DNA from 2 places in the Cupriavidus oxalaticus genome. Region 2 is predicted to be linked to the other one. Evidence: predicted binding sites of a transcription regulator. Region 2 holds the regulator's gene; the other holds the start of a gene.

Region 1 (4,414 bases), on a different replicon from region 2:
CGGGCAGCGCCGGCAGCAGGCCGGGCAACGAAGGGATCACCGGCGTCATGCGAACAACCCGTGCAGGAACCAGCGGTACTCGCTGCCCTCGTCCGCGCCGTGGCCGGGGCGCTCGCGATAGATCCAGCAGCGCAGGCCGTCGGCGCGCTCGGCGATGAAGTAATCGCGCGTGGCGAGCGCGCCGTCCCACCAGCCGGCCTCGATGCGCTCGGGCCGGCTCAGCAGCGCCAGCGGCCCGCCGTGGCTGGGGCGGTGCTGCTGCACCGGCAGCGGCAGCGGTTGCGGCAACAGCCACAGCGGGCGCTCAGGCAGCGGGCCCGGCATGGCGGCGGCCTTGCCGCCGGGCTGGGGTTCGTCGACCGGCACCCAGCGGTTGGCGCGCTCGGGTCGGTGGTCGGCCAGCGGCCGCGGCTGCAGCACGTTGTCGCGGCCCAGCCGCGCCATCAGCGTATCGAGCAGGCGGCCCAGGTCTTCCGGCGAGCCGCCGGGCTCGGGGAACAGCGCGTCGCTCTGCGGCACGCAGGCCTGCATCGCTTCCACGCGCAGCGCCAGGCCGGTGACCGGGGCGTGGAAGTTGAGCTTGTCGAGCTTTTCGCGCAGCAGCCGCGACAGGTGCGCGGGATCGCGGCTGGGCTGGGCCAGGCCGAGCACGACCGGCGTGCCTTCGGTATCGACGCCGCGCCGGTAGCGCTCATGCTCCAGCACCAGCACGCAGCGCGTGACGCCGGCCTGCAGCAGCGCCAGCCAGCCGGCCAGCGCCAGCAGCAGGCGCTGCGCGCCGGCCAGCACGCCTTCGGCGGATTCGATGCGCCCGGACAGGTCCATGCGCTGCGCGAACGTGGGCGGCGCCGCGTACCAGGCAAAGCGCGCCGGGGCCTCGCCATAGGCCTGGTCCAGCCGCGCCAGCAGCGCCGGGCCCAGCCGCCGGGTCAGGCCGGCGCGCGGCAGGCGCCGCACCTGGCCCAGCGTGCGGCAGCCGATGCCGTCGAGCCAGGCCGGGTCGGCCAGCGTGTGCAGCGCCTCGACCGGCAGGCGGTCGAGCAGCCGGTGCAGCCGCGCCATGCCCACCGCCCGGCGCGCGGGGCGCACCACGCCGCGGCGGGTGCGCCGCAGCGGCTGGCGCGCCAGCCAGGCGGCGCCGTGCGCGGTCGGGCCGCTGCCCACCTGGGCAATGGTGCCGAGCTGGCGCACGCAGGCGCGCACCGCGCGGCACAGCGCGCGGTGGCCGCCGAAGAGGCGCAGGCTGGCGGTGACGTCGAGCATCACGGTGGCCGACTCCGGCTCCTCGTCGAACGTCACGGCCGGCGTGAAGCGCAGCAGCGCCAGCGCCACCGTTTCCATCAGCGCCTCTTCCGCGACCGGGTCGCGCTCCAGCTGCACGATGTCCGCCGACAGCGCCTGCACGCCGCCGCGGCGCATGCCGTAGCGCACGCCCAGCTGCATCGCGGGACCGTTGGCCAGCACCACCTGCTCCTGCGCCATCACCGCCACTGGCAGCGCATGGTGCAGCGTACCGGTGGCGGAGGATGGGCCGCAGGCAGCTGGCTCAGGCCAGGTGGGCTGCAGTGCGTCCAGGGGCAGGCGCGGCAGGTGCACCGCGATCCAGTACGGCATCGGAAGAAGACTGAGAAGACGAGGACACAACGGAGCGCGCGGCGGCCGGCGCGCCGGCAGGCACGGGCCAGGCGGCCGTGCGCGTGGCCGCCTCCATCCCGCCCAGGCGCAGCAGCAACGGGGTATCGCGCACCGGGCCGCGCCGCTTGTGGAAGGTGATCGACAACACATTGCCCGGGTGCGGCGCCAGCAGCAGGCGCAGCACCGCCGGCGACGATTCGCGCAGCGCCGCGGCCGGGCGCAGCGCCCACACCACCGCGTCGCCGGCCTGGGCCAGCACCTGCAGCCGGCGCAGCGCCTCGGGCCGGGCCGTGGGCAGCCACACCAGCACGCCGCCGAAGGCCTGGCTGCGCAGCACCTGCTCGGCCGCCCACAGCATGTCGGCCTGCTGCGCACCCTTGGCCGCGCCGGCGGGCGGGCGCAGCCAGTACAGCTGGCGCGCCGGCAGCCCGGCCGCGGCCAGGCCCATCGCATTGGGCAGGCAAGGCGGCGCCACCAGCGCGACGCGGCGCCCCGCCCCGGCCAGCGCGCGCAGCGCCGGCAGCAGCAGGCGCAGTTCGCCCGCGCCGCCCTGCGTGGTCAGCAGTTCGGTCAGGCCGCCGGCCGGCCAGCCCCCGCCGGGCAGTTCGGCCGAGAGCGCGTCATACCCGGTCGGGCACACCGCTGCGCTGCCGGCGCGGCCAAGCTGGCCGGCGCGCCACAGGCCCGGATAGCGCTGCTCGAGCGCCGACAGCGCCTGCTGCCGCGGAGCGGGGGCTGCCGGGGCTGCGGACTTGGCCGGCGTCGGCGCAGGGAAAAACAAGCCTTCCGCCGCCATGGGCGGGGCTGCGTACGATTGCGCAGGCATGTGAAGTGGAAGTCGCTCTCGGGAGACGAGGGCATCGGATATTTACGATAACTGTATATTTATACAGTATCGAGGCGAGCGCAAGGGGTAGCGTGCGAAGGACGCCCAATGCGGGGGAACCGGAATCAGCTGGACTACGAACTCGCGCGCGATCGAGACCTTATTCCGAAAACAGTTCAATAAACTCGTTGCGCAGCCACTGGTTCGCAGGATCGCGATGATACCGGGCATGCCAGAAGAGATTGATCTGGATAGCCGGCAGCGCGAACGGATGGCTGACGTACCGGAGCCCGAAGTACCTGGCACATCGTTCCGCAAAGGTCCAGGTGACGGTGGCGACCAGGTCAGTGGTGGCAATGATGTCCGCCAGCGCCACGAAATGCGGGACGCGCAGCCGGATGCTCCGCTGTACGCCGCCCTGGGCAAGGAGCTCGTCGACGCGGGCATGCCCTGTGCCTGCCGCCGTGACCACCACATGCTCCGCGGCTTCGAAGTCCCGCATGCTGACCTTCTTCTTGTCCATCGCATGACCGGGGCGGAACAGGCAGACATAGCGCTGTTGGAACAGGCGCCGTTGAAAGAATTCCGTACTGAGTTCAGGCAGATGGCCGACAGCGAGGTCGATCCTTCCCTGGCTCATCTCGGCCGCCAGGTCGACCGCCGTATTGCGCACCGTGGTCACCGTCACGCCTGGCGCACGTTGCCCAAGCGCACCCATCAGCGGCGGAATGAAATGCACCTCGCCGATATCCGTCATGGCGATCCGGAAGGCGCGCACGCTGCGCAACGGATCGAATGTCAGCTTGTGACTCAGCGTTGCCTGCAACGACTCCAGCGCATGGCTTACCGGCTCGGCCAGTTCCTGTGCAAGTGGTGTCGGCAGCATTCCCTTGCTGCTCCGTACAAAGAGCTGGTCGCCCAGCAAGGTCCGCAACCTGGCCAGAGCATTGCTGACGGCCGGCTGGCTCAGGTTCATGGCCCTGGCCGTGCCGGAAACGGTCCCCTGCCGCAACAGCTGATCGAACACGACGAGCAGGTTCAGGTCGACGTCCTTCAGTTCCATCGGCCACCTTTATTGATTCTGTGAATATCAACTATAGCCTGGATTCTATTGGTTTATTGCGATCGATGTCCGATGATCCTTTCCATACGAAAAGACATACGGACATACGGAGACGCCCCCATGAATCCCGCCCTTCCCCGGCAATAGCCCGCCCTGGGGAATCCCTCCCTGAAGTCACCCCAAGCACACAGACGCCGCACAGGCCCGCCGGGCCCGCGCGCGGATTCCGCTCGCCTCTTTGGAAACAGCCATGGCAACTGCCTCCCATGAAGACCGCCCAGTGTGGGCCGACGACAGCATCAGCCGCATCCCGTTCCGCGTCTACACGGACACGCAGCTTTACCAGCGCGAGCTCGAGCGCTGCTTCTACCGCGGTCACTGGAACTATGTCGGCCTCGAGGCCGAAATCCCGAATCCCGGCGACTTCAAGCGCACCACGCTCGGCGAGCGCTCCGTGATCCTGGTGCGCGACCAGGACGGCGAGATCAACGTCGTCGAGAACGTGTGCGCCCATCGCGGCATGAAGTTCTGCCGGGAGCGCAGCGGCAACCGGAAGGATTTCCACTGCCCCTACCACCAGTGGAACTACGACCTGAAGGGCAACCTGCAAGGGGTGCCGCTGCGCCGCGGCGTCAGGCAGGACGGCAAGGTCAACGGTGGCATGCCCGCCGACTTCAAGCCGCAGGAGCATGGGCTCACGCAACTGAAGGTCGCGACGCGAGGCGGGGTCGTGTTCGCGTCGTTCGACCACGACGTCCCCTCGCTCGAGACCTATCTCGGGCCGGACCTCCTCGGCTACTTCGACCGCCTGTTCAATGGCCGCAAGCTGAAGATCCTGGGCTACAACAAGCAGCGCATTCCGGGCAACTGGAAGCTGATGCAGGAGAACA
Region 2 (4,414 bases):
CACGATCAGGTGGCGCAGGACGGCGTCGTTGAACTTGAACGCGTGTTCCAGTTCAGCCAGGGTGTCCTTGCCGCATTCGATGTTCAGGCAAACGTAGTGAGCCTTGGCCAGCTTCTGGATCATGTAGGCCATCTGGCGACGGCCCCAGTCTTCCACGCGGTGAACGTTGCCGTTCTGCGAGGTCACGAGCTGCTTGTAGCGCTCGATCATGGCCGGCACTTGTTCGCTCTGGTCCGGGTGGACGATGAAGACGATTTCGTAATGACGCATTGACGCTCCTTTTGGGATTAGCCACCCGGGCGTCACGAGTCCGGTGTGGCAAGGTTGAATAGCCGTAAATTATAGCCCGGCGCCGGTCCGCCGTGCAAGCAGCAAGCCTGCCTCAGGCTTGGGCAAACGCTGCCTGCAGGCGCAAGGGGTCCCGCGCCAGCGCAGGATCCGCCGCAAGCGCCAGTGCCAGCAGCACCCTCGCCTTGTATGGGTTCAGGTCCGCGGCAGAGACAAAAACGCCATCGGACGGGCTGGGGTGCGCCGGAATCGCCACATGGCCTGCCCCGGTGCGTGAACTGCGCACCACTGCCACGCCGGCGATGGCGGCATCCACCAGGGCTTCCGCCAGGACTTCATGTATCGAACCATTGCCGGCCGCGGCCACCACCAGGCCCGCCACGCCGGCCTGCACCAGCGCGTCGACGGCGATCCGGCCCGGTTGCGCGTAGCTTGCGACGATCTCAACCACCGGCCATGCGCGTGGCATCGGCCCGATCGCCCATGCCTGCCGGGGCGTGCGGGCGAAGCGCACGTAGTCATCCTGCACCATCCCGAGCGGCCCGCATTGGGACACGAAGGCATCCACCGCCGACGTATGCGCCTTGGCGACATCGCGCGCCGCGTGGATCTGCTGGTTCAGCACCACCAGCACGCCCTTACCGCACGCATCCGGATGCGCCGCCACCCGGACCGCGTCGAGCAGGTTGAGCGGGCCGTCGGCGGATAGCGAGGTGGACGGTCGCATCGCTGCCGTCATCACCACCGGAACCGGACACGCCTGCGTCAGGTGCAGCGCCATCGCGGTCTCTTCCAGCGTGTCGGTGCCGTGCGTGATCACGATGCCCGCCACATCCGCCTGCGCAGACCAGTGTTCGACGCGCGCCGCCAGCGCGGCCCACAGCGCGAAGGTCATGTCCTTGCTGTCGACCTGCGCCACCTGCTCGGCTTCGATCCGCGCCACCGACTTCAGCGCCGGCACCGCCGCCAGCAACGACGAGACGGGCACGGTGGCCGCCTGGTAGTGTGCGCTGCTGGCGGGGTTGCCCGAAGCGCCGGCAATGGTGCCGCCGGTAGCCAATACAACGATGCGAGGCAATTGGTTCATGGGTGCTGGGGGGCAGGAAACAGGAAGGTAACGCATGCGCAGGGCGCATCGAATCGCGATTGTAATGGCGGACCTCCGCCTGCATGGCGTGCGCCGAGGCCTATCGGTCACCGCGCGCCGCCAAAAATTCTGCTTGCGCTGACGCCGATACTGTATAAAATCACAGCATACTGTTTAAACATACAGTGCCCGGCCCGCCGGATGCAGGATTTGCGGACAGCCCCGTTCGTGGGCAACCCGCTCCCACCCCTGCCCAGCGCGCCCGCACGGAACGGCGATCCCATGGCGACCCTGACACCCCGGCAGCAGCAGATTTTCGATCTGATCCGCAGTACGATCCGCCGTACCGGCTTCCCGCCCACGCGCGCCGAAATTGCTGCCGAATTCGGCTTTTCCTCGCCAAATGCCGCGGAAGAACACCTGCGGGCGCTGGCCCGCAAGGGCGTGATCGAGCTGACGCCGGGCGCCTCGCGCGGCATCCGCCTGAAGGTTTCGCGCAGCGATTCGGAAATGCCGGACCAGTTCTCGCTGCCTGTCCCTGGCGTATTGCAGCTGACGCTGCCGCTGGTGGGGCGCGTTGCCGCCGGCAGCCCCATCCTTGCCGCCGAGCATATCGACCGCCAGTACCAGGTCGATGCCTCGGTCTTCGATGAACGCCCCGACTATCTGCTGCGCGTACGCGGCCTGAGCATGCGCGACGCCGGCATTCTCGACGGCGACCTGCTCGCCGTGCGCCGCGCCAGCGAAGCGCCCAACGGCAAGATCGTGGTGGCACGGCTCGGCGACGATGTCACAGTCAAGCGCCTGCAGCGCCGCGGCGGTCATATCGAGCTGATCGCGGAAAACCCGGACTTCGCCAACATCATCGTTGAACCCGGGCGCGAAGAGTTTTCGCTGGAAGGCATCGCGGTCGGCCTGATCCGATCCTCCGGCTTCTAGCCGGGCACGGCAGGCCTTGCGCCTGCACGGACCCACACGCTCCATTGCTTTGCAGACGCCGCCCGGCTTGCCGGGTGTTGACCCCGCTTTTGCCTGAAAAAAGAGGTGCAACCATGCCGCAAACCCACGACGTCGCCGCCCGCCGCCCGGTCAAGCCGGTACCCTTCCGCCAGTGCAAGGGCGTACGCGTTTATCAGGGCGCGCAGCGCCGGACCATGGTAGGCAGCATGGCCGCTATCTGCAGGATGCTTGAACTGGAAACCACGAACAAGCTGGCCGTTTGAAGCGGCGCCACTTTCTGACCTGCGCCCTGCCCTGAATCAGCTACGCGCGCACGCCTTGGTTTCCGTTTCCAGTTCTTCCGGCGTCATCTGCGGGAACCATGTATTGGTCTTGCGGAGTTCGACGGCCGTGCCATCAGGCCTGGCCGTCAGCGAAATCAGGTAGGCATAGGCAAACTCGCCGCTGCCGTTTGGCTGCCCGATCCGGATTTCCGTCTGGTTCCGTGCCGGCAGGTTGACGACCGTCGCCTCATCGCCGAGATTGTTGCGCAGGCATTTGGCAACGTCAGCCATTTTTGCCGGCGTGAACAAGCGCATCGGGGGACGCGCACGAATGTCTTTTTCCGACGTGCCAGTGGCACACCCGGCCATCATCGCGGCCACTGCCACGCCAGCGCCCACTACCGCTGCTCGAAGGAACATATGAACCCTTTGGAATCAGATCCAGAAAGCAAAACAGCGCCCGTAAAGGCGCTGTTTTGCTTGGCAACTTGGGGTGGCTGATGGGACTCGAACCCACGACGACAGGAATCACAATCCTGGACTCTACCAACTGAGCTACAGCCACCGTAGAGGTCATCAGCGAAGCGCTGATCGACGAAAACCAAGATTATACAAACACTTTTCCGAGATGGCTAGTATTCCGCACAAATTTTTTCGGGGCCTGCATCACGCCTTGCGCGGCTGCCACTTGGCCTCCAGCAACACTGCCTGCTTGATGGCGGCAATGGTCTCCGCCTCGGTGTCGAAGTGGCCCAGCAGCCGCCGTGACTTGCCGTTGAGGACGGCCTCCTGCAGCGCCCTGCCCGACGCTTCCGAGGTGCCGTGGTGCCAGCAGTAGCGCGCCGTCCATTTGCCATCCTGTAGTGGTTCAGCGACCCAGACCAGCCTGAAGTCCTCAAACACCTCGCCGAATGACTCTTCGTTGTTTGCGTTCGCTTTGTCCACGCTTGCTGCCGTCCATTCGCCTGTGGCGATGCGAAGAATCGTAGCACGCAGGCCAGGTTGCCAGAGATGGGGGCGGTACGCGGGCGCGACAGAGGTTCGCCGGAACCTGGCGCATTGGCCGTGGCCCAACCATCTTCTGGAAGATTGCAAGGAAGGAGCATGCGAACAATGCTTGGACGCCTGGCGGGAGTCTTGTCGCTGCTGGGAATGGTCGCGGCCCTGGCGGGCTGTGCGGGCGGCGGAGCCGATGGACGGGAGTCGGGGATTACGGCCTACGGAACGCTGGACGTCGGCATCAGCCATACTTCGCGATAGATTTCGCGCACCAGGCGTGACCGATGGAACTCTTTTCCATGCCGTGCGGTCAAATCGGCTCGAATGGTGCGATCGCAACAGGGCAAAAAAAGAGTCCGCAGCGCGGACTCTTAACTTTAGCGATCTCAAATGCCCTGAAGGCCGTTGCAATGTAACTGTCATCCGGGAATTACACCATTCGGGTAAACGAAAAGCGCCGGACGCGCCGACGAAAAAAAAGCCCGCCGAAGCGGGCTGAATAATCAGTTGAAGAAAGCCCTGTATTCGAGGGCAGGCACAGTGTAAAAAAGTGCCCTGCCCCGGCGAATTAGGGGAATCCCTTTGAAACCCTTTACGGACGCCGGTTTCCAGTCGATCCGACATGGCAAGTGTCGCACCCGCTACCCTCGGGAACCGATGCATAGATTGGCGATTCGGTGTTAGAGCAAGGACTCAAGCGCCCATAGCGGGACGATGCCCAGCGTTCAGCGCGAATCGTGCTATGCCGCCAGCGGCTCTGACGCCAGGGGACGCAGGTGTGTACGCGCCTCGGCAAACAGTGCATCCACATCGGCGC

Evidence for each region. Region 2 encodes LexA, which represses DNA repair genes until DNA is damaged. Its sites were predicted from a motif close to ACTGTATNNNNATACAGT; they were not measured.
Region 1: imuA (translesion DNA synthesis-associated protein ImuA) is a predicted target of LexA. The motif match lies at 2,512-2,529, and genes of this name have one in related genera.

What each region holds. Positions count from the first base shown of each region.
Region 1 covers NZ_CP069811.1:1,018,463-1,022,876, reverse strand. The annotation lists gene JTE92_RS04600 (error-prone DNA polymerase) at 1-49, opposite strand, end outside; gene JTE92_RS04595 (Y-family DNA polymerase) at 46-1,614, opposite strand; gene imuA (translesion DNA synthesis-associated protein ImuA) at 1,547-2,461, opposite strand; gene JTE92_RS04585 (LysR family transcriptional regulator) at 2,622-3,524, opposite strand; gene JTE92_RS04580 (aromatic ring-hydroxylating dioxygenase subunit alpha) at 3,775-4,414, shown strand, end outside.
Region 2 covers NZ_CP069812.1:2,276,780-2,281,193, forward strand. The annotation lists gene rpsF (30S ribosomal protein S6) at 1-270, opposite strand, end outside; gene JTE92_RS22925 (asparaginase) at 383-1,375, opposite strand; gene lexA (transcriptional repressor LexA) at 1,658-2,314, shown strand; gene JTE92_RS22935 (hypothetical protein) at 2,428-2,598, shown strand; gene JTE92_RS22940 (hypothetical protein) at 2,635-2,985, opposite strand; tRNA gene JTE92_RS22945 (tRNA-His) at 3,088-3,163, opposite strand; gene JTE92_RS22950 (hypothetical protein) at 3,265-3,543, opposite strand; gene dusA (tRNA dihydrouridine(20/20a) synthase DusA) at 4,338-4,414, opposite strand, start outside.